DNA from 4 places in the Pseudoalteromonas sp. GutCa3 genome. Region 1 is predicted to be linked to each of the others. Evidence: predicted binding sites of a transcription regulator. Region 1 holds the regulator's gene; each other region holds the start of a gene.
What was found. Region 1 encodes sigma-54, which starts transcription at its own class of promoters, with help from an activator protein. Its sites were predicted from a motif close to GTTGGCACGNNNNTNGNNT; they were not measured.
Positions count from the first base shown of each region.

Region 1 (5,229 bases):
AGTATTCAAGAATATCGTTAAATTCATCCTGTTGTTTAGGGATGTTACGCACATCAATGCTAACAGCAATTTTATCGTAGCTATCAGACACACTGCGAACTAATGAAGGAAGCAAGTTAACTGGAATATTATCTACGCAATAATAACCTAAATCTTCTACAACGCGTAAAGCAACCGACTTTCCAGAACCAGAACGGCCGCTTATGATAATTAACTCCATTTAACACCCTTTATAAAACTATGATTGATTGACAATAACTTGGTAAAGCTCAGTATCTGATTTTGCACTGCGTAACTGTTTACAAAAATCTTTGTTGTTTAGTTTATCAGCAATGGTTGCTAGAGTCTTTAAGTGCTGCTGGTTATCGCCATCTGGTACGATGAGTGCGACGAAAATATCAACAGGGCGATTATCGATTGCATCAAAATTTATTGGAGTTTCGCTAACGAGTACTAAAGCCAAAGGCTCTTCTGCACCGCTCATTCTTCCATGAGGAATGGCAATGCCACGCCCTATACCTGTACTACCCAATTTTTCTCTGCTCATTAAAGCATTAAGAATATCTTGTTGCGGTAAATACGGAAGTTTGTCGTGAGCAAGTTCGCTAATGAACTCTAAAATTCTTTTTTTGCTATTAAAAAGGACCGCAGCTTTGCTGCAGTCCTGGCATATAAGTGAGCTTAATTTCATCATATTAGTGTCGAGCAAGCTTCTCTTTGTGTTTAATTACTTGTCGATCGAGCTTGTCGATCAACGAGTCAATGGCGGCATACATATCTTGATGTTCTGTAGAGGCAAATAGCTCAGCACCGCTTACGTGTATGGTGGCTTCTGCTTTTTGATTTAATTTTTCTACATCGAGAATGACATGAACATTATTAATATGATCAGAGTGTCTTTCTAGCTTCGCAAATTTGGTATTAATATAGTCTCTTAGTGAATCGGTTAATTCTACGTGACGACCAGTTAAGTTTAGTTGCATAAGCATTACCCTCTTTTTTTTGCGTCTTAAATCAAACTTTTACGCTGATTTGACGGTGGAATAGCCAGAGATTCGCGGTATTTTGCGATTGTACGTCTCGCTACTTTAATTCCTTGCTCAGCCAATATATCCGCTATTTTGCTATCACTCAATGGTTTTGCTGAGTTTTCTGCTGCGATTAATTTTCGGATAAGCGCACGGATTGCTGTAGATGAACATTCCCCCCCGTTTTCGGTGCTTACATGGCTTGAGAAAAAATATTTAAGCTCAAATATACCACGGGGTGTGTGCATATACTTTTGGGTTGTTACGCGCGAAATTGTTGATTCGTGCATTTCTACCATTTCAGCAACATCATTTAAAACCATTGGTTTCATGGCTTCAGGACCGTGTTCAAAAAAGCCTTGTTGTTGCTTAACAATACAATTTGTTACTTTTAATAGCGTGTCGTTTCTACTTTCTAAGCTTTTAATAAACCATTTAGCTTCTTGTAAATGCGAGCGAATAAACTGGCTGTCACCACTGGATTTTACAGTGCGAGACATTGCCGCGTATTGGCTATTAACACGAATTTTAGGCATGCTATCTGGGTTTAACTCAACAACCCAGCGGCCTTTAATTTTTTTAACTGACACATCAGGAATAACATACTCAGATTCTTCTCTTACAATAGTATCTGCAGGTTTAGGGCTAAGAGTATGTATTAATGTCATTACTTCTTTAAGCTCTTCTTCTTTGAGCTTAGTTTTCTTCATTAATGTACGATAGTCACGAGCAGCTAATAAATCAATATGCTCGGTTAAAATCATTTTTGTTTCATTAATGTAAGGTGTTTCTTTATCAAACTGGTTAAGCTGAATACACAAACACTCTTGTAAACTACGTGCAGCAATACCAACAGGATCAAACAGTTGGATGCGTTTTAATACAGCTTCAATTTCATCAAGTTCGACTTCGTTATCATCTTCGTTTTCTTGATTAAAGCTTTCTAAAATCTCTTCGCAGCTTAGTGTTAAAATACCTGAATCATCGACGGCTTCTACAATCGCAATAGCAATAGCTTCGTCTGTAGGGCTAAATGGCGTTAGTTGTAACTGCCACATTAAATACTCATGGAGCGTTTCAGTAGAGGCGCCTTGGTATATTGATTCGTCTTCAGGCATCGGACCCGATGATGCTGCTGGGGCGGCACTCATGTACTCATCCCAACTAACATCCATAGCCATGTCGTCACTTAGCGTGTCTTTTGCAAGTGCTTCACCACTATCTTGTTCGTATTCGCTTGGAGCATCATCGGCAGATGCGCTAACAGTTATGTCATCTGTATCTGCTTTTTGCTCGTTTTTACCTGCAGCGTCTTCTGAATAGTCTGCTTCTTCAACCTCTAATAGCGGGTTGCTGTCGAGAGCTTCTTGTATTTCTTGCTGGAGATCCAATGTACTGAGTTGCAACAAACGAATAGCTTGTTGCAGCTGTGGAGTCATTGTAAGTTGCTGGCCCATGCGCAGCTGTAGTGATTGCCTCATGTATCTCTAACAATCCTTTTATGTTGTTATAATTAATACTAGCAGATGCTTAAAGACATGGCGTAAATGTTACAGCCTAAATTGCTCGCCTAAGTAAACATCGCGTACTGTTTTATCATTTAATACGTGTTCTGGAGTACCTGATGCAATCAGCTCCCCATGAGAAACAATGTAGGCTTTTTCACAAACATCAAGGGTTTCTCTTACGTTATGATCGGTAATTAATACACCAATCCCACGATTTTTAAGATGTTCTATTATTTTCTTTATATCTAATACCGAAATAGGGTCAACACCTGCAAATGGTTCATCCAGTAATATAAATTTAGGATCTGCTGCCAGCGCACGTGCTATTTCAACACGACGACGTTCGCCTCCTGACAATGCCATACCTTGGCTATCACGAATGTGTTGTATGCTAAATTCATCTAATAATTTATCGAGAGTGTCTTCTCTAGCTTGTTTATTTAACTCTTTGCGCGTTTCTAAAATGGCCATTAAGTTTTGATAAACAGTCAGCTTTCTGAATATTGAAGACTCTTGCGGTAAGTAGCCAATGCCTAATCTAGCACGACTATGCATAGGTAAAAGAGTAATATCGTTATCGTCTATCGATATTTTACCTTTGTCGCTAGGTACAAGTCCTACTATCATATAAAACGTGGTAGTTTTACCTGCGCCGTTAGGGCCAAGTAAGCCAACAATACTGCCAGCTTTGACTTCAAGGCCGACGTTTTTTACAACTTCACGGCCTTTATAGCTCTTTGCTAATAGCTCTGCTTTTAATGTGCTCATGGTTGACCTTTGTCGCTTTTTTTACTTTTTTTAGTCTCGATTGGCACTAAAATTGTGTGAACGCGGTCAGTTGAGTTTTCATCTTTTTCGGCACTGATTAGCTGCTGCTCTATATCGTAGGTAATGCTTTTAGCATTTATTTTTTGTCCCGCTTGCGATACTTGTGCATTACCAACAAGCGTTAAAAAACGCTTAGATACATCATAACGTACTTCGTCAGCACTGGCGCTCATAGTCGTGCCATCTGATTGCTTTTCTTCAAAGTGCGCAGGGCTACCTGTAGCAATTAATAATTGTTTATTATCACCAAGTTCATCGCGTTTATGTACTTCTAAGCGGTCGGCTGTGATACGGCGATTACCGTGAATAATTTCAACATTTTTCTCAAAAATCCCGACATTAGCTTTTAATTGACCTTCTTGCTTATCGGCGCTTATTGAAATTTGATTTGCAGTCGGTTGCGTGTTTTGCTCTGCAGCATTACTATTAAACGCTAGTATAAGTGTAGGAATAATAAGTGATTTTAATATTTTATTGGTCATAATATATGGTTCGCGTATGGTTAATTAGTTTTATCACTTCGGTTTTTAAGTCGGCTTCTAGGCCTTTACCAGTGATTTTTAAATTGGGTCCAGTGATGATAACGGGTTGCTCCGAACGCATTGTTAATAGCTTTATATCTACCTGAATATTATCAGCATTGATTTTGTCTATCATGGCGTTATCGGTTAAGTTTTTGGCAACCACATTGCCTTCTAAAATTAATTGTTTGTCTTCGTATAATGTTGCTTCGTCTGCATTTATTTGCCACGTTTGCTTTTCGTTATATAAAGTAAAAATAGGTTTTTCAAAAAACGTAAAACCTAATTGTTGATATAGCTCCATTTTAGCCGCAGTGACTTTGTGGCTAATTTTACCTTGTTCGTCATAGGCTGTTTGTTTGAGTTCAATGGCTATGTAATCAGGCTTGGCAATAACTTCAGGCTCAGTCTGAGGCACAATATTTGTTTGTGTAAAATAAGGGTACCAAAGCCAAACCATACAGCTAATGAATAAAACGCTTAATATTATGCGCGCTGCATTCATGAACTAGTGCCTTGTGTAGTCAATGCTTTACCATTTTCAAGCATAAGTAAGTCGGTGAGCTCTCTTACTGCACCAAAGCCGCCAGGCATTTGCGTTACATAGTGTGATAAACGTTTAATAAGTGGATGGGCATCATTTACTGCAACAGCAAAGCCGACTAATTCCATAACGGGCATGTCAGGACCATCATCACCGATATAAGCAATTTGTTCATCGCTAAGGTTGAGTTTGTCTTTTAATTCTTGATAGGCAATGAGCTTATTTTCTTGGCCTTGATAAATATGCTGTACGGTTAAGCTGCTCATACGTTGTTGCACTATTTGTGAATGACGACCAGTAATTACAGCCACTTCAAAGCCACTGTTTATAAGCGCTTTAATGCCAAAACCATCTTTTGTATTAAATGCTTTTAGCTCTTCACCTTGATTACCAAGGTAAATACGGCCATCAGAAAATACACCATCAATATCGCATATAAGTAGTTTTACTTTTTTAGCGCGTGCTTTTGCATCATCGCTCAGCGGTTGATAGAGTTCTTCAAATTGCATTTATAACACTCCTGCTTTTAATAGGTCTTGCATGTTTAATGCGCCAATAGGTTGGTTTTTCTCATTGACGACGATTAAGCCATTTATACGTTTGTGTTCCATAATATTAAGCGCTTCAGCGGCTAAAATATCTTGTGTAGCCGTAGTGCATGACTTAGTCATAACAACATCTATTTGTGTTGTATGAATATCAATTCTTTGTTCTAAAATACGACGCAAATCGCCATCGGTAAATAATCCCACGAGTTGCTGATTTTCATCAACAATGGCTGTCATGCCTAAACCTTTAGC
Region 1 is NZ_PJBK01000056.1:82,267-87,495, reverse strand. It holds gene rapZ (RNase adapter RapZ) at 1-220, opposite strand, end outside; gene ptsN (PTS IIA-like nitrogen regulatory protein PtsN) at 239-691, opposite strand; gene hpf (ribosome hibernation promoting factor) at 696-983, opposite strand; gene CXF64_RS09670 (RNA polymerase factor sigma-54) at 1,010-2,509, opposite strand; gene lptB (LPS export ABC transporter ATP-binding protein) at 2,579-3,304, opposite strand; gene lptA (lipopolysaccharide transport periplasmic protein LptA) at 3,301-3,846, opposite strand; gene lptC (LPS export ABC transporter periplasmic protein LptC) at 3,836-4,390, opposite strand; gene kdsC (3-deoxy-manno-octulosonate-8-phosphatase KdsC) at 4,387-4,938, opposite strand; gene CXF64_RS09645 (KpsF/GutQ family sugar-phosphate isomerase) at 4,939-5,229, opposite strand, start outside.

Region 2 (5,229 bases), on a different contig from region 1:
GTAAGCCTAATTGCCGGTGTAACGAAAGACTTAACAGGCAAAGTAAAAGCCGGTGAGTTAGTTAACCATATGGCAGGTCAAGTAGGTGGTAAAGGTGGCGGTCGTCCAGATATGGCACAAGCTGGTGGTAGTGAGCCACAAAATCTTGCTGCTGCACTAGATAGCGTTACAGCTTGGTTAACTGAGCGTACTTAAGCCTAAGTGGCACTTATTGTTCAAAAATTCGGTGGCACTTCGGTCGGCTCAATAGAGCGAATTGAAGCAGTCGCCGACCTTGTTGTTAAAACCAGACAACAAGGACATCAAGTGGTTGTGGTTCTCTCTGCTATGTCGGGAGAAACCAACCGCTTAATTAACCTCGCCAAACAAATTGATACTCGCCCGAGTAGCCGTGAACTAGATGTGCTTATTAGCACCGGAGAGCAGGTTTCTGTATCACTGCTTGCTATGGCTATTATCAAACGTGGTCATTCAGCTGTAAGCTTATTAGCCGATCAAGTCAATATTCTAACCGACAACATGTTTGGTAAAGCCCGTATTGAAGACGTTGCCGCTACACGTTTAAAGCATGAGCTTGAGCATAACCGTATTGCTATTATTGCTGGCTTTCAGGGGCGTGACGTTGAGGGCAATATTACAACGCTTGGACGCGGCGGCACCGATACATCGGCTGTAGAAATAGCAGCGGCTATAAAAGCCGACGAATGCCAGATCTATACAGACGTTGACGGCGTATATACTACAGATCCTCGTGTTGAACCTAACGCGCGCAGAATGAGCCAAGTTACTTTTGCCGAAATGCTGGAGCTGGCAAGTTTAGGCGCGAAAGTTTTGCATATTCGCTCGGTAGAAGCTGCAGGTAGACACAATGTGCCACTTAGGGTGCTTTCTAGTTTTAATCCTGATGAAGGCACATTAATAAGTTTTGAGGAGAACGATATGCCAAGCAAGGTGGTATCGGGGATTGCGTTTAATCGTGACGAATGTTTAATTAAAGTAGATGGTGTGCCAAGCGGTACGCAATATCTTTCAAAAATATTGAAACTTTTTGCTGATAATGGCATCGAAATAGATATGATTAATCAAGTTAATCATATCTTTGAAAAAATAGACTATGCTTTTACTGTGCACTCGAATGATTATCTGCAAGCACTTGAATTATTGAGCGAAGATCAAGCTCAACTCAGTGCTCAAAATATAAGCGGATTACCAACAGTCGCTAAAGTTTCTGCTGTTGGAATGGGTATGAAATCGCATTCTGGTGTAGCAAGTTTATTTTTTGATGCATTAGCGCAGGAAAATATTAATGTGGTTTTAGTCTCGACTTCTGAGATCAAAATTTCAGTTTTAATAGATGAAAAGTACCTAGAGTTGGCAGTTCGTGCATTACACAAAGCATTTTTAACAGAAAATGGATAGATTGAGAGTTTTTACTTACTTTTCAGTCTAATTTTCATTAGTATGTTTAAGCGGAATCTTATAATTTTTATTGGAACATGGGAGCAAGAGAATGCTAATACTAACTCGTAGAGTAGGTGAAACCCTAATGATTGGTGACGAAGTAACAGTTACTGTTCTAGGTGTTAAAGGAAATCAAGTTCGAATCGGTGTTAATGCACCAAAAGACGTATCAGTGCATCGTGAAGAGATTTACATGCGCATACAAGCTGAAAAGTCGAACCCTAATCCGGGCAATGCTTAATCAACAAGTATACGTAGTTGAGTAATTAACTCAACTAGTCAAAAAGCCACTCACTGAGTGGCTTTTTTGTTTATAAAAACGAGTGTTTCTGGGGTTAGTATTTGTTTTGAAATGTACTGCATTCCGCTTTTATTTTTAATAATAATACCTTGCTGAGTATCTATTACTTCGCTTATGTCTTGCCAAGTTAGCTGAAAGCTTTTGTAGTGATTAGCCGATTTAATGCCTTCTTCATCAAAGGTAAGTGTTACCTCTGAGCCTGACGCTCTGCTGAGCATTTGTCTGGTTACCCACCAAGGTCTGCGATAGTAAAAAGCGACGCACTCTAGTACACCTAGCATGATCATAAACGATCCTAAGTAATGATCGTTTAAAACATAAATGCCAAATAAACCAAGCGCAACGAGGAGTACAAGTAAAAAGTACTTAGGTTTGGCGCGCTTACTGTAGGGGAGTGACTCATCAAAGCACTCGTAAAAGTAAGGTTTATCTAGTGTGTAGGTTGTTGTAAATGCCATATTGCCTTGCTTTAAATATCGTTTTTTTTATTTTAACAAGCTAACCGCTAAATGAGCAGCTTTATAGTCAGTGATTTTATTACAGACACAAAAAAACGGCCCTAAGGCCGTTTTTTAGCGATACAAGAAGAATTAACAGTTAGTTTCTTCAGCGTTTACGCCTTCTTTAACATTTTCACATGCATCTTCTACTTTGTTTTGCACGTCAGTTACTGCTTCGTCAATACGTTCGCCTGCGTCTTCTGCGTGATTGTCTTCACAACCCATGATGAAGAAACTTGCGAATAGACCGATTAGTGCTGCTTTTACAGTTGTTGAATTCATAATGTAATTCCTTGTAAGTATTAATTAAATTTTAGTGTTTGTTAGTTGAATGCTTTATCTACCTGGGTGATTTACCACGTAGTGCACCTGAAACTAATGAGATCACTAAAAGTACTAAAAATATAAAAAATATAATTTTTGCTATACCAGCTGCGGCACCTGCGATGCCACCAAAACCTAACACTGCAGCGATTAAAGCAATAACTAAAAATGTAATTGTCCAGCGTAACATTGTTTTCTCCTTGGTTATCAAATTTGCTCATAATAACTAATGCCAGTTATATGCCAAAGTTTATTTTTGTTTTATATCAGACAGTTATGGTTTTTAACTGTGTTTTTAGTTATTAGTTAGTTAGTAATTTTTACGCTTTGTTATGTAAGTTATTCACACTGTTACAAGTTACTGGTAAATATTCACTAAAAATAATGTTTTTGGTAAGACCAATTAACAATTGATGTGTGTTTTTGTACTTATTATAAAATTTGGCGGTTATTTTTATTAAGTTGAATAGTTAATTAACAACTTCCATATAACTATTAGCTATAGTCGTTATTTTCTGTATGTATTGTAGGGCGCATGATTGCTGGGTTATGGCATGTAAATTTGTTGAGTGTTATGTTGTTTATAGTTTAATTGGTTTTACCAATTTACAAGATGTAGACAAAGCGACTAGTTTTGTTATTATCCAGTGAATAAATATTTAATTAAATCGATTTTTTATTTTCGATATGGGTTTCAAGGGGGAGAAAAATGGATATAGGTGCTCTACTCACAACGGCTGGTAGCTTAATGCTAACTGGTATGGTTGGGGTGTTTGTATTTCTGTCGATATTAATTGGTGCAGTAACGCTTATGTCTAATTTGGTGACGCGCTATAGCGAACCAGAGGCATCACCAGCTAAATCACCGTCTTTTAAATCTCAAGGTGTGCCTAATGAGCACATCGCTGCTATTAGTGCTGCCATTGCTCAGTACAAATCAAATAATAAATAAGGGGCACACACATGGCTAAATTAAAATTAACAGAATTGGTATTACGCGATGCGCACCAATCATTGCTCGCAACACGTATGCGCCTAGACGATATGCTACCTATTGCTAGCAAGCTAGATGATGCAGGTTATTGGTCTATTGAATCGTGGGGCGGTGCTACATTTGATTCGTGCATTCGTTATTTAGGCGAAGATCCTTGGGAGCGTATTCGTGCGCTTAAAAAAGCGATGCCTAATACTAAACAGCAAATGCTATTACGCGGTCAAAACCTATTAGGCTACCGCCATTACGCTGATGATGTAGTTGAAAAGTTTGTAGAACGCGCACATAAAAATGGCGTTGACGTATTTCGTATTTTCGATGCAATGAACGATGTACGTAACCTAGAAACAGCGATTAAAGCGGCTATAAAAGTAGGCGCACATGCTCAAGGTACTATTTCGTACACAGTAAGTCCTGTTCATACGCTTGATATGTGGCTGACTCTTGCTAAGCAATTAGAAGATTTAGGCTGTCACTCAATTTGTATTAAAGACATGGCGGGTTTATTAAAGCCGTACGATGCTGAAAAACTAATTAAAGCACTTAAAGAAACCGTATCGGTTCCTATTGCTATGCAGTGCCACGCTACAACAGGTTTAAGTACTGCGACTTATCAAAAAGCGATTGATGCAGGCATTGATATGCTTGATACCGCTATTTCATCAATGAGTATGACTTACGGACACACAGCAACTGAAACTATTGTATCGATAGTTGAAGGAACTGAGCGCGATACCGACCTTGATTTAAACCACCTAGAAGAAATTGCTGCTTACTTTAGAGATGTACGTAAAAAATATGCGGCATTTGAAGGTAGCTTAAAAGGGGTTGATGGTCGTATTTTACTAGCTCAAGTACCAGGTGGCATGCTTACAAACATGGAAAACCAACTTAAAGAGCAAGGCGCGGCAGATAAGCTTAATGAAGTTTTGCTTGAGATCCCACGCGTACGTGAAGATCTTGGTTTTTTACCTTTAGTAACACCCACGTCGCAAATTGTAGGTACTCAAGCAGTACTTAACGTGCTAACCGGTGAGCGTTATAAAACAATCACTAAAGAAACTGCTGGCGTATTAAAAGGTGAATATGGCTTAACACCAGCACCAATGAATAAAGAGCTACAAGAGCGTGTGCTTGATGGAGCAGAGGTTATTACTTGTCGCCCTGCAGATAACATTGCACCAGAGCTTGCAACGCTTGAAGCTGAATTATTAAAAGAAGCGCAAGAGCAAGGTTTAACACTTGCTGATGAGCAAATTGATGACGTACTAACTTATGCATTATTTCCACAAGTTGGTTTGAAATTTATTAAAAATCGTAATAACCCTGATGCATTTGAGCCTATTCCTACCGTTGAAGATAAGAGCAATAAGGCAGCACCAAAATCGGGATCAAATAATAACAGCGTTAAAGCTGAGCAATACAGCGTAAAAGTAGATGGTAAAGTTTACGACGTAGTAGTGGCGCAAGGTGGTGAGCTAAAAGAGGTAACATTAAAAGACTCTGAGCACATTCCTCAATCTGCTTCAGTTGCATCAGGTGAAACCCTTAACGCACCTTTAGCCGGTAATATTTTTAAGATTAAGGTAAAAGCTGGGCAAGTTGTTAACGAAGGCGATGTAGTGATTATTATGGAAGCCATGAAAATG
Region 2 is NZ_PJBK01000084.1:17,879-23,107, reverse strand. It holds gene alaS (alanine--tRNA ligase) at 1-195, shown strand, start outside; gene CXF64_RS15590 (aspartate kinase) at 202-1,419, shown strand; gene csrA (carbon storage regulator CsrA) at 1,511-1,702, shown strand; gene CXF64_RS15580 (YcxB family protein) at 1,753-2,220, opposite strand; gene CXF64_RS15575 (hypothetical protein) at 2,353-2,544, opposite strand; gene CXF64_RS15570 (DUF1328 domain-containing protein) at 2,603-2,776, opposite strand; gene CXF64_RS15565 (OadG family protein) at 3,296-3,538, shown strand; gene oadA (sodium-extruding oxaloacetate decarboxylase subunit alpha) at 3,550-5,229, shown strand, end outside.
Region 2: the regulator sigma-54 is predicted to act here: its motif matches at 2,816-2,834, upstream of CXF64_RS15570 (DUF1328 domain-containing protein).

Region 3 (5,229 bases), on a different contig from region 1:
GCGTGCTGTCGATTTTTGATTTTGTTTAGTTAGCTTTGCAATGCGAAGTGCTTTTTTATCAATACTCTTACTTTCTAAGCATAAGTATAAAATAAGGCCAGCGAGTAATTCAGGATAAAAAGCAAACTCGAGTAGTAACACTACAATAATGAGAATGACACTTAAAATGAGCGTGCTTGCGAGTATAGCTGCCAAATATTGATAGCTTTTAGGTTCTTTGCTTTTGTATATGCGCTTGCCAATAGCACTAAAAACAGCATTTAACGCTGTATTAGGATGATACCAGCTAATAAGGGGAATAAAGCGCTCAGCAAGGAGCGCTAGTATGAAGGCAATAAAGTCCAAGTGGTTTTGAACAATATTGCTAATCATTTACAGAGACACTGCAGTTAGCTTTTCTAAAAGTGCGACAACCATTTTAGATGAGTTGATTGATGCTGTTTCTAGGTATTCTTCAAATGATTGTGGTGACTCTTTACCTGCAATATCAGACATTGAGCGAATTACAACAAATGGTGTGTTAAGCGTAAAACACGTTTGTGCAATTGAAGCGCCTTCCATTTCAACGGCAAGCATTGTAGGAAAATCACTGCGTGCTTTATCAATACGCACAGGGTCACACATGAATGTGTCACCAGTACAAATTAAGCCAACAAGTGTTTTAACATCACTGATTTGTTCGATTGTTTGTTGTGCTGCTTCAACTAATTTAGGGTGAGCTGCAAAGCCTGCTGGCATTTGTGGTACTTGGCCAATTTCGTAGCCAAAAGCAGTAACATCTACATCGTGATGACGTACTTCTGACGAAATTACTACGTCGCCAACACTTAGAGAAGGATCGAATCCACCGGCAGAGCCTGTGTTAATTACGCAATCAGGTTTGAAGTTGTCAATTAGTAAGGTAGTTGCAATTGTTGATGCTACTTTACCAATACCAGATTGTACAAGTGTTACTGTGTTACCAGCCAATTCACCAGTATAAAAAGTGAAACCTGCTTTAGTTAAAATTTGTGGGTTTTGCATCGCTTCACGTAAAATTTTAACTTCTGGCTCCATTGCGCCAATAATACCAACATTCATAATGTTTAATTCCTGAGTTTGAATCACTTGATTATACGTGAAGTTAGCAATAAAAAACAAAAAAGCGAGCTTGTTTATGAGCTCGCTTTAAATACTTTTTAGGAGAGTATTTAATTTGGTTTTTAAATTTCAGCTAAAGCAGTTGTTTGTGCTTTGGCTTGAGAAGGTGAAAGTACCGCTGGCTTATGTGAGCGATTACGAACAGGGCGCTGCGTTTGTGTTGCTGCAGGCTTACCAAGTTTAAACATAATTGCATCGCGTACTTCTGATGGACGGTAGCCCGATTTAACTTTCATACGAATATGTGGAATGCCCGCAGACTCTAGTGCACCGTTTACAAACCAGTCACGTTGAGCTTTGTGGCCATCTTTATTGGCATTGTTAACTAGGTCAACGGCCGCAACAATAGTTAGTTTTTCTTTATCGATTAATACAAAGTCGAGTTGCTTATTTTTAGCTTTAGCTAAAGCAGCACGTTTAGATTTAATAGAAAGACCTTGCTTACAGTCAATAACGTCAATTAACTTAACGCGACTAACAATTTTATATTGATCGCCTACAGCACGCTCGAGAAGATTTAGAAAAGCGCCTTCAACCTGCGTAAAAACAGTTTGCTTGCGGGTAAAAGGATACGGGTTTCCGCCATCGTCATTAAATTTTGACGCAACAACAGAAGCCCCGACAACTAATACTAGAATTAATAATAAAGCGAATTCCATACGGTAACTCCATAACAACAAATTGACACTGCTCAAATAAAGCAATTTACGTGCCTAAAAAGTATGAGTTATAAAATAATTACCAACTGTTTATAAAAGCTAAAACGATGTAGCTATTAAGCTTTGTATCCACCTTCAATACCTTTAACCGCAATAGCTACAGCATCGTGTGCATGGAGTGATTCATAATGGTTTATTTGCAGCCAGTAATCGCTGTAATTATCTGTTTCTAATAAAGCTTTAATTTTACGCGCTGCATCTTCACAAAACATAAGATTTTGACCATTTAAACGGGCAAATTCTTGCTCGTCTTCGCGTTTTACTGCCGCTTGTACAGGCGTTTTAAGTTCAGCTTCGAGGGTATTTATTAGAGTCACTACGTCAAATTCTTGAATATTGCTATCAAGCTTTACTTTTACGTTGGCAATAGAGCGCTGCGAGTGAGGTGTCGCTACAATGCCTTGTGTAGTGCCTAGCCATTCGTGCACATCTTTTTGGCTTAAGGTTTCTTGGTTAAACTTTTCGTTAAACGCGTTTTGTATAAGCTGGCGTGCAAGTGCTGCAGAGCAAGGGCACGTTGAAGAATAGGTAACATCTACAGTTAGCTCGTAGCTAATAATGTTATTATCAATTGCACTGGTAAGTACAACTGGGTAGCTTTTCCAGCCCGCTTTACCACTTAATAGTGATTTACGGCGTAGCGGTAATTCAAATTTAAATTCAATTTGTGCTTTATCGCTCAGCCCTTCGTGGCTAGTTATAAAGGTATCGAGTGCTTGCGCTATTGTTTGCGGATTGACTTGCTGCTCAGTTGAAAGCAGGTCAAGTGCTAAAAATAGACGTGACATATGAATGCCTTTGGCATCTTCTTTATGCAAATTTACAAATGCACGAGCTTTGGCATTTACTGTAACTGGAGATAAGTCTCGTGACTCAAAAATAAATGGCAGTTCGATTTCGCCCATGCCAACCCAGTCTAATTTACCTGTTTGTAAAGCGGGTGCAGTGTCTGCTATATCTGGCATATTGGTTTGCATGTGCGCTACTCGTATTTTGGAGATAATAAAGCGGGGCATTTTACACTAAATAATTTATTGCTGAAATGATGAGTTTAAGAGATGAGCAAAATCAAACATGAAAAATTCTGTTTTTATCGCACAACATGGGTAGTGGTAGGAGAAAAATGCTAAAATCTGGGAAAATGGTATGTTTATACATGCGCATTGCCTTCTTTATATTTAAGCACACAGCTAAGAGATAAAATTACGTATGACCGATTATTCTTTGAGCCCTTGGGCTCGGGTACTTTCCAGCTCAATAACGCGATTTGGTGAATTTAAAACCGCAGCTATTTGTTACACTTTATTTTTAACTGTATCTCTTATTTTATCGAGCATGTTTTATTATGTTGCGATAGGCGAATTACACCTTGTTGATATTTTGGCTGTGGTATTTTTTACGGCTGTAGTTTCTCCTTTAATTATAAGTGTATTACTTAATTCAATTCGTCAATTAGATGCCTCGTATGCTTATTTAGATAGCGCAACCAAGCAGGAAAAGCTCTTAAACCAAACCTTAAAAGACAACATTAGTCGTTTAAATATTGAAATTGATGAGCGTAAAATGGCGTTTCATGCCAAGCATCGCGCTATCGAAGAGCTGCGCCGAGAAATTGCTGAGCGAAAAAAAACACAACAAGAACTTGCCCAACAAAGTATGTTGCAACGCTCAATCGTTGATTCATCTCCCGATTTATTTTATTACCGCGATAACAACGGTGTATTTGCCGGCTGTAATAAAATGTTTGAAGAGGTAATGGGAAAATCAAGTAGTGAGCTAATAGGAAAAACGGTTGAGCAGATATTCCCGAGTCATTTTTTAGCTGAAGTTTTGGCAACCGATAAAGAAGTAGAGCAAAGCCATAAAGCACTAACTATAGATGTAGGCTATGAAGTAAATGGTGAAACACGTTGGTTTGAGCTGCGTAAATTACCTTTTATAAATGATGACGGTGACTACATTGGTTTACTGGGTTTTGGTCGTGATATCACTAGCCGTAAAGAAGCTGCACAAGCACTCGAAACTGCCTATAAAGACAAAGGTAAGTTTATTGCTACGCTGAGCCATGAACTACGTACTCCTTTAAATGGCATTGTTGGTTTAACGCGTATGTTATTAGATACAGAGCTTAATAAGCAGCAGCGTAGTTGGGGCAATACTATTTTTTCGAGTGCTGAAACACTCGGTAATATTTTTAACGATATTATAGATTTAGATAAAATAGATAGAGATCAGCTCGATATAGCAACCAATTCTATTAATGTGTCAGACTTTATAAACGATGTAGTTAATTTTGCAGGCTTAATAGCTGAGCAAAAAGAGCTTGAGTTTGACATTAAGCGCAATGGCATACTTGATGTTTACGCGCAGCTCGATCCGACTCGATTACGCCAAGTTGTTTGGAACTTAATTAACAACGCCGTTAAGTTTACTCAGCAAGGCAAAGTAACACTCGAATGCAGCAGAGAAAATCGCGTAGAAGGCCCATGGTTAGTTATTAAGGTACTAGATACAGGTCAAGGTATTCCACCAGAGCAGCTTGCCCATATATTTGATATGTATTACAAAGCGCCGGATTTAAAAGGCACTAACGCAATAGGCTCAGGTATTGGTTTAGCTGTAACTAAGGCACTTGTAAGTGCAATGAAAGGGATAATTACGGTAAATAGTACTGAAGGCGAAGGAAGTTGTTTTACAGTGCAAATACCGCTTAGTTTATGTGTTGCACCAACAGAGCAAAGTTATGTTGGCCGTGGTTTGTATATTCTACTAGTAGAAGATGTGCCTCTTAACGCCGAAATTGCTACAAACCTATTAGAGCAACGCGGCCATGAAGTGTTATGGGCTGAAACCGGTGAAGATGCACTCTCGTTTGTCGAAACCGAAGATGACTTAGACTTAGTACTACTCGATATGCAATTGCCAGATATAAATGGTGACGTGGTTGCTAAACAAATACGCTCAGATAGCCACTTCGATAAATTACCTATTGTTGCTTTAACTGCCAATGTACGCAGTGCTGAAAAAGAGCTTGAAGGTATATCAATACAAGGTGCGTTGGCTAAACCAATTAACACAGTTAAGCTTGATAAAATGCTGGCTGACTTATTTGGCATTAAGCAAAGTGAATGCACAGAGCCACAGCTAAAAGTAAGTGAAGAAGCGCTTGAGGGCATTGATGCACACTTATTAGATATTGAAACAATAGAAGACTTTGTAAATTCGATGGGCTTGGTTGTATTTAGACGCAGTAGTCAGTTATTCGAAAAGCTAAGTCCACAATATCAGCAAGAATTACTTACTTCATTAAATGCCGGCGATAGAGAAGAGTATGAATCAGTAGCGCATAAACTTAAAGGTGCGGCTGGAT
Region 3 is NZ_PJBK01000084.1:6,521-11,749, reverse strand. It holds gene CXF64_RS15530 (cobalamin biosynthesis protein CobD/CbiB) at 1-372, opposite strand, end outside; gene mtnN (5'-methylthioadenosine/S-adenosylhomocysteine nucleosidase) at 373-1,080, opposite strand; gene CXF64_RS15520 (DUF2726 domain-containing protein) at 1,203-1,799, opposite strand; gene folE2 (GTP cyclohydrolase FolE2) at 1,916-2,836, opposite strand; gene arcB (aerobic respiration two-component sensor histidine kinase ArcB) at 3,069-5,229, shown strand, end outside.
Region 3: the regulator sigma-54 is predicted to act here: its motif matches at 1,839-1,857, upstream of CXF64_RS15520 (DUF2726 domain-containing protein).

Region 4 (5,229 bases), on a different contig from region 1:
AAATAATAAACTTAAGTTGCTGTAAATCAAAAGCCCTAATTTCAAAAATATAGGGCTTAAGTACTAAGTTATTTATTGGCTTGGGTTATTTATATAACAACTAACTGTCCGTTAATTGCGCCGGCTTCTTTTAGTGCTTCTAAAATAGCCATTAAGTCACCAGGCGCTGCGCCTACTTCGTTAATTGCGCGAACTAAATCGTCAAGGCTTACACCTGGATTAAATACAAAGGCGCGCGAGTCGTCTTGGTTTACATCAATAATACTTTGCTGAGTAACAACGGTGTCACCGTTTGCTAGCGGGTTTGGTTGCGACACATTTTGTTGCTCTGCAATTGTTACTGTTAAGCCACCATGAGTTATAGCCGCAGGCTGAAGTTTAACGTTTTTGCCAATGACAATTGTACCGGTACGCGAGTTAACTATAATTTTAGCGGCCATATCAGCTGGCTTAAATTCTAAGTTTTCGAGTGTCGATAAGTACGATACACGCTGGGATGCATCGCGTGGTGCAATAACACGGATAGAAACAGAATCAATTGCTTGTGCGCTATTTGGGCCAACTAGGTCATTAATTGTTTTTTCTAGGCGTTTTGCCGTTGTAAAGTCTGGGCGGTTTAGGTTGAAGGTAATGTAATCGCCTTGCATAAATGGGCTTTCTACAGTGCGTTCAACTGTTGCGCCATTTGGTATACGACCAACTGTAGGGGTGTTAATTACAACCTTACTACCATCAAGGCCTTGTGCGCCTAAGCCACCGACAATTAAGCTACCTTGTGCAATAGCGTATACGTTACCGTCTACACCCTTTAGAAAGGTTTGTAGTAAAGTACCGCCACGTAAACTGCCTGCACTACCAATAGAAGAAACCGTAATATCTATTGTTTGTCCGGGCTTTCTAAATGCAGGTAATTCTGCATGCACAGCAACAGCGGCAACATTTTTAATTTTAGGACTTTGAGTTGAAGGTAGCGTAATACCAAAGCTGTTCAACATGCCTCTAAAACTTTGTTGTGTGTATGAGTTTTGCTCGCCAGTGCCTGGTAAACCAACCACTAAGCCATAACCAACTAATTGGTTAGAGCGTACGCCTTCAACCATAGACACATCTTTTATGCGCTCGGCACTGGCAGTAAACTGCCAACCTAATAACACAACTAAACATAAAGCTTTAAGGCTATTCATGTTGTTACCCTCTAAAATGGAAACAGCGAACTGCTAAAGAAACGTGTAAGCCAACCAGGACTTTGCGCTTCTTGCGTTTGCCCTTTACCTGAGTATTGAATACGTGCATTAGCAATACGATTTGATTCAACCGTATTATCGGCGCTTACGTCTTGAGGGCGTACTAGCCCTTCTAAACGAATAAACTCTTCGCCGGTATTAAGCGTTAGCCATTTTTCGCCGCGTATAACTAAATTACCATTAGGTAAAACGCGCATTACATTAACCGAAATATCGCCCACTAAGCTGTTTGACTGGTTTGATTTTGAATCGCCCGTAAACGACGAATCGCTACCAATACCAAACTGAATACTATCGCCACCTATATTTACAGGTAGACCACCTAAGCCAATCACTGGGTCTAAGCTTGCGTCGGTTTCTTTGTCTGTTTCTGTTTTAGCGGCTTTTGTTGCTTGAGTAGACTCTTGCAATTTAACCGTAATTATATCGCCAGTACGTAGCGCTTTTTTATCAGAATATAAGTCGTTTGATGTATGAGTATTAAACAATGAACCTGTGGCTACCAGCGGCTCTAAAATAGGCTCGGGGTACATAGGTGCGTAGTAAGGGTCGTCCTGCACTACTTCACTATTTTGCGTAGACATACAGCCACTTAAAAATAACGTGCCCGCTGTAAATAAAATAATATTACGCATAATTCCCCCTACTCTATTAAAGCTGTTGATTGATATAACTCATCATTTCGTCAACGGCCGAAATTACTTTTGAGTTCATTTCGTAAATACGCTGAGTTTCTATTAGATTTACCAGCTCTTCAGTTACATTTACGTTTGATGTTTCGAGTGAGCCTTGAATAATGCTACCTAACCCTTCAACACCAGGATTACCTTGTACCGGCGCACCACTTACAGCGGTTTCGGTATAAAGGTTTTGACCAATTGGCTCAAGGCCCGATGGATTAATAAAGTCACTAATAGTAAGCTGACCAATGACCACGTTATCAGCTTGGCCTGCAACACGTACAGATACTTCGCCGTCTTGCGAAACCGTAATTGATTGCGCATCATCAGGTACATTCATTTCTGGCTGAATAACATAACCAGCGCCCGATGTTACAATTCGGCCATCGCCATCAGTAGTAAACTGACCGTTGCGCGAGTAAGCAATATTGCCATCTGGTTGCAGTACTTCAAAAAAACCTTCACCAGAAATCATCCAATCTAGTGAGTTTTCGGTGGTCAACATGTTGCCTTGCGTAAACTCTTTTTGGTTAGCTACAACTTTAGCACCCGCACCTAGCATTAGGCCCGATGGCATTTCGGTATCTTGCGATGAACGACCACCTGGTTGATTAATATTTTGATAAAGTAAATCTTCAAATATAGCGCGGCTTTTTTTGTAACCTACAGTACTCGCATTCGCTAAGTTATTTGAGATAACCGATATATCGGTTTGTTGAGCGTCTAGCCCAGTTTTACTGATCCACAATGCTGGATTCATAATCGTGTCCTCATTTTAAAGTTAAACTATGCGTAATAACTGATCTTGACGCTCGTCAATTTCTTCAGCTGTTTTCATTAATTTCACTTGTAATTCAAATTGGCGCTGGTGGCTTATCATGTCGACCATTTCGTGAACAGGGTTCACATTCGACATTTCAAGCGAACCACTTAAAACTTTTACATTGGCAGAGGTATCTACTGTTACATTTGCTTTTGGTCTAAATAAACCATCGTTACCTTTTTCGAGCTGTGAGCTATTTGCTTCTACCACTCTAAGCGTGTCTATTTCTTCTAAAAAGTTAGCGGGAGCGCCTTGCGGTCGAACTTGAATAGCGCCATCTTGGCTAAACCCTATTTTTTCGACTGGAACGGGTAAAATAACAGGTCCCCCTTCGCCAATAACTTGACGACCGTGGCTGGTTACGAGCATGCCTTGAGCAGTAATGTTTAACGTACCCACTTTTGTATAAGCTTCATTACCGGAGGCATCTTGCACTGCAAGCCATGCGTTATCGCTCATTGCGATGTCTAAGTCTCGCCCGGTTTGAACAATGCCACCCGATACCATGTTAGAACCCGGACGCTCTTGCATTGAAAATACACGTGTAGGCAAACCTTCGCCAAACGCTTGCATAGAACGTGCTTGCGCAAAGTCGGCTTTAAAACCCGTTGTATTTGCATTTGCCAAATTATTGGCTTTTAAAGCAAGCCCTTGTAGGCTTTGCTTAGCGCCAGAGGCCGCAATGTAGACCATTTTGTCCATAGTATCGACTCACATAAAAAATCTCTGAACTTATAAATGCAAAATAGGTGCCAGATTAAATTTGACGCAACATTGAGAGGTATTTAGAAGGGCTTACAAAGAGGGCTTATAAAAAAGGCTGCAAAAATGCAGCCTAATATATTTAATGGGGTTTAGCTTATCGAATCTGCAAAATACTTTGCTGAATAGTTGAGTTAACTTCAAGCGCACGTGAGTTTGCTTGGTAATTACGCTGTGCAGTGATTAAGTCTACAAGTTCATTAGTAAGATTTGTATTTGATTGCTCAAGCGCTGATGAGTTAATTCCACCAAATGTACCCGAACCGGCTTCACCCGCTACAGGTTCACCTGAATCAATACTTTGCTTCCAGCTTGTATCACCCACTTGTGATAACCCTTGTGAATTTGGAAAACGTACCATAGCCACTTGGCCTAGGAATGTTGAGTCACCATTACTGTAAGAAGCGACAATTTTACCGTCTGTGCCTATATCAATTCCGGCTAAACGGCCTACCGTTGAACCATCTTGATCGAGTGCTTTTACTTCAAAACCACTTGAATACTGAGTAGGAATACGCCCTGCTGTGTTATTTTCATCGCGCCAGTTAAGCTCAATACCAGTACCTGGGAAAGTTGCACCATTGTCTAGTAATGTTGATAAACCAGCACCAGAACCCGCTGGTAGTAATATTTCATCAAAAGTAGTTGTATTTGTATTTGCCACACCACCTGTTGTTGATGGTAAACCACTTGAGTTAAAACCTAGGGTAGTTAGTGGTGTATAAGGTGTCGTTGTTTGTTCTCCACCAGTTGTGCCATCAACTACTTTGCCATCGAGTGTTGCGTATACTTCCCAACTGTTATCTGTACCACCTGCTGCGGCATCATCTTCTTTAGCAAAAAAGTATTGTAAAATATGTGGTTCACCTAGTGAATCATATACCGTTGTTGACGTAGATGAGTTATAAGTACCACTAGAAGCAGGGTCAAAATCTAGACCTGTTGGATCCGCTGTTGCATCTAAGTTAAACGACAAAAATACATTTTCTGTTGCGCGAGGTGAACCAGACGAATCAGGGATTTGAATTGGATCAGTTGTGCTCAAACTTACCGACGTTGTATCACCTGTAGATGAATCAACTGGGAATGCTTGTAAAAAGTTACCTTTTGCGTCAACCATAAAGTTATCTTGGTTAAGCTTAAATGCACCTGCACGTGTATATGTTAAATCTTGCGAAGATAAATCGTCGGTCATCGCAAAATAACCTTCACCAGTGATTGCTAAATCAAGTGAGTTATTTGTAAATTGTAGTGAGCCTTGATGAAACTGCTGCGCAACCATGGTTGTTTGCACACCGTCACCATTTTTAGTCTTACCAGAGCTAAATACTGATGAAGCGTAAACATCGGCAAACTCAGCGCGTGACTCTTTAAAACCTGTGGTATTAACGTTTGCAATATTATTTGCCGTTACGTCTAAATCTTTTTGCGCGGCAGCAAGGCCGGTTAATGCAATATTGAAGCTCATAATTCACCTCTAACCTGTTAGTCTGTGGCCTGCTAGCAGGCGAAAAATACTAAAATTTATTACGCGATTTCTGCTACATCTGTCAGCCTAACCGCACCTTCTTTAGTGTTAATAATAATGCCACTTGAGCCATTAATATTAACGCTTTCAATGTTCTTGAATGTAGCAATGGGCAAGCTTGAAAATTCGCCGTCAGTACTTCCTTCGGCGGTTACTGAGTATTCACCTTCAGGTAAACGCTCACCGGCTTCA
Region 4 is NZ_PJBK01000034.1:54,403-59,631, forward strand. It holds gene CXF64_RS07375 (flagellar basal body P-ring protein FlgI) at 90-1,184, opposite strand; gene flgH (flagellar basal body L-ring protein FlgH) at 1,196-1,879, opposite strand; gene flgG (flagellar basal-body rod protein FlgG) at 1,896-2,684, opposite strand; gene CXF64_RS07390 (flagellar basal body rod protein FlgF) at 2,706-3,449, opposite strand; gene flgE (flagellar hook protein FlgE) at 3,607-4,977, opposite strand; gene CXF64_RS07400 (flagellar hook assembly protein FlgD) at 5,037-5,229, opposite strand, start outside.
Region 4: the regulator sigma-54 is predicted to act here: its motif matches at 3,486-3,504, upstream of CXF64_RS07390 (flagellar basal body rod protein FlgF).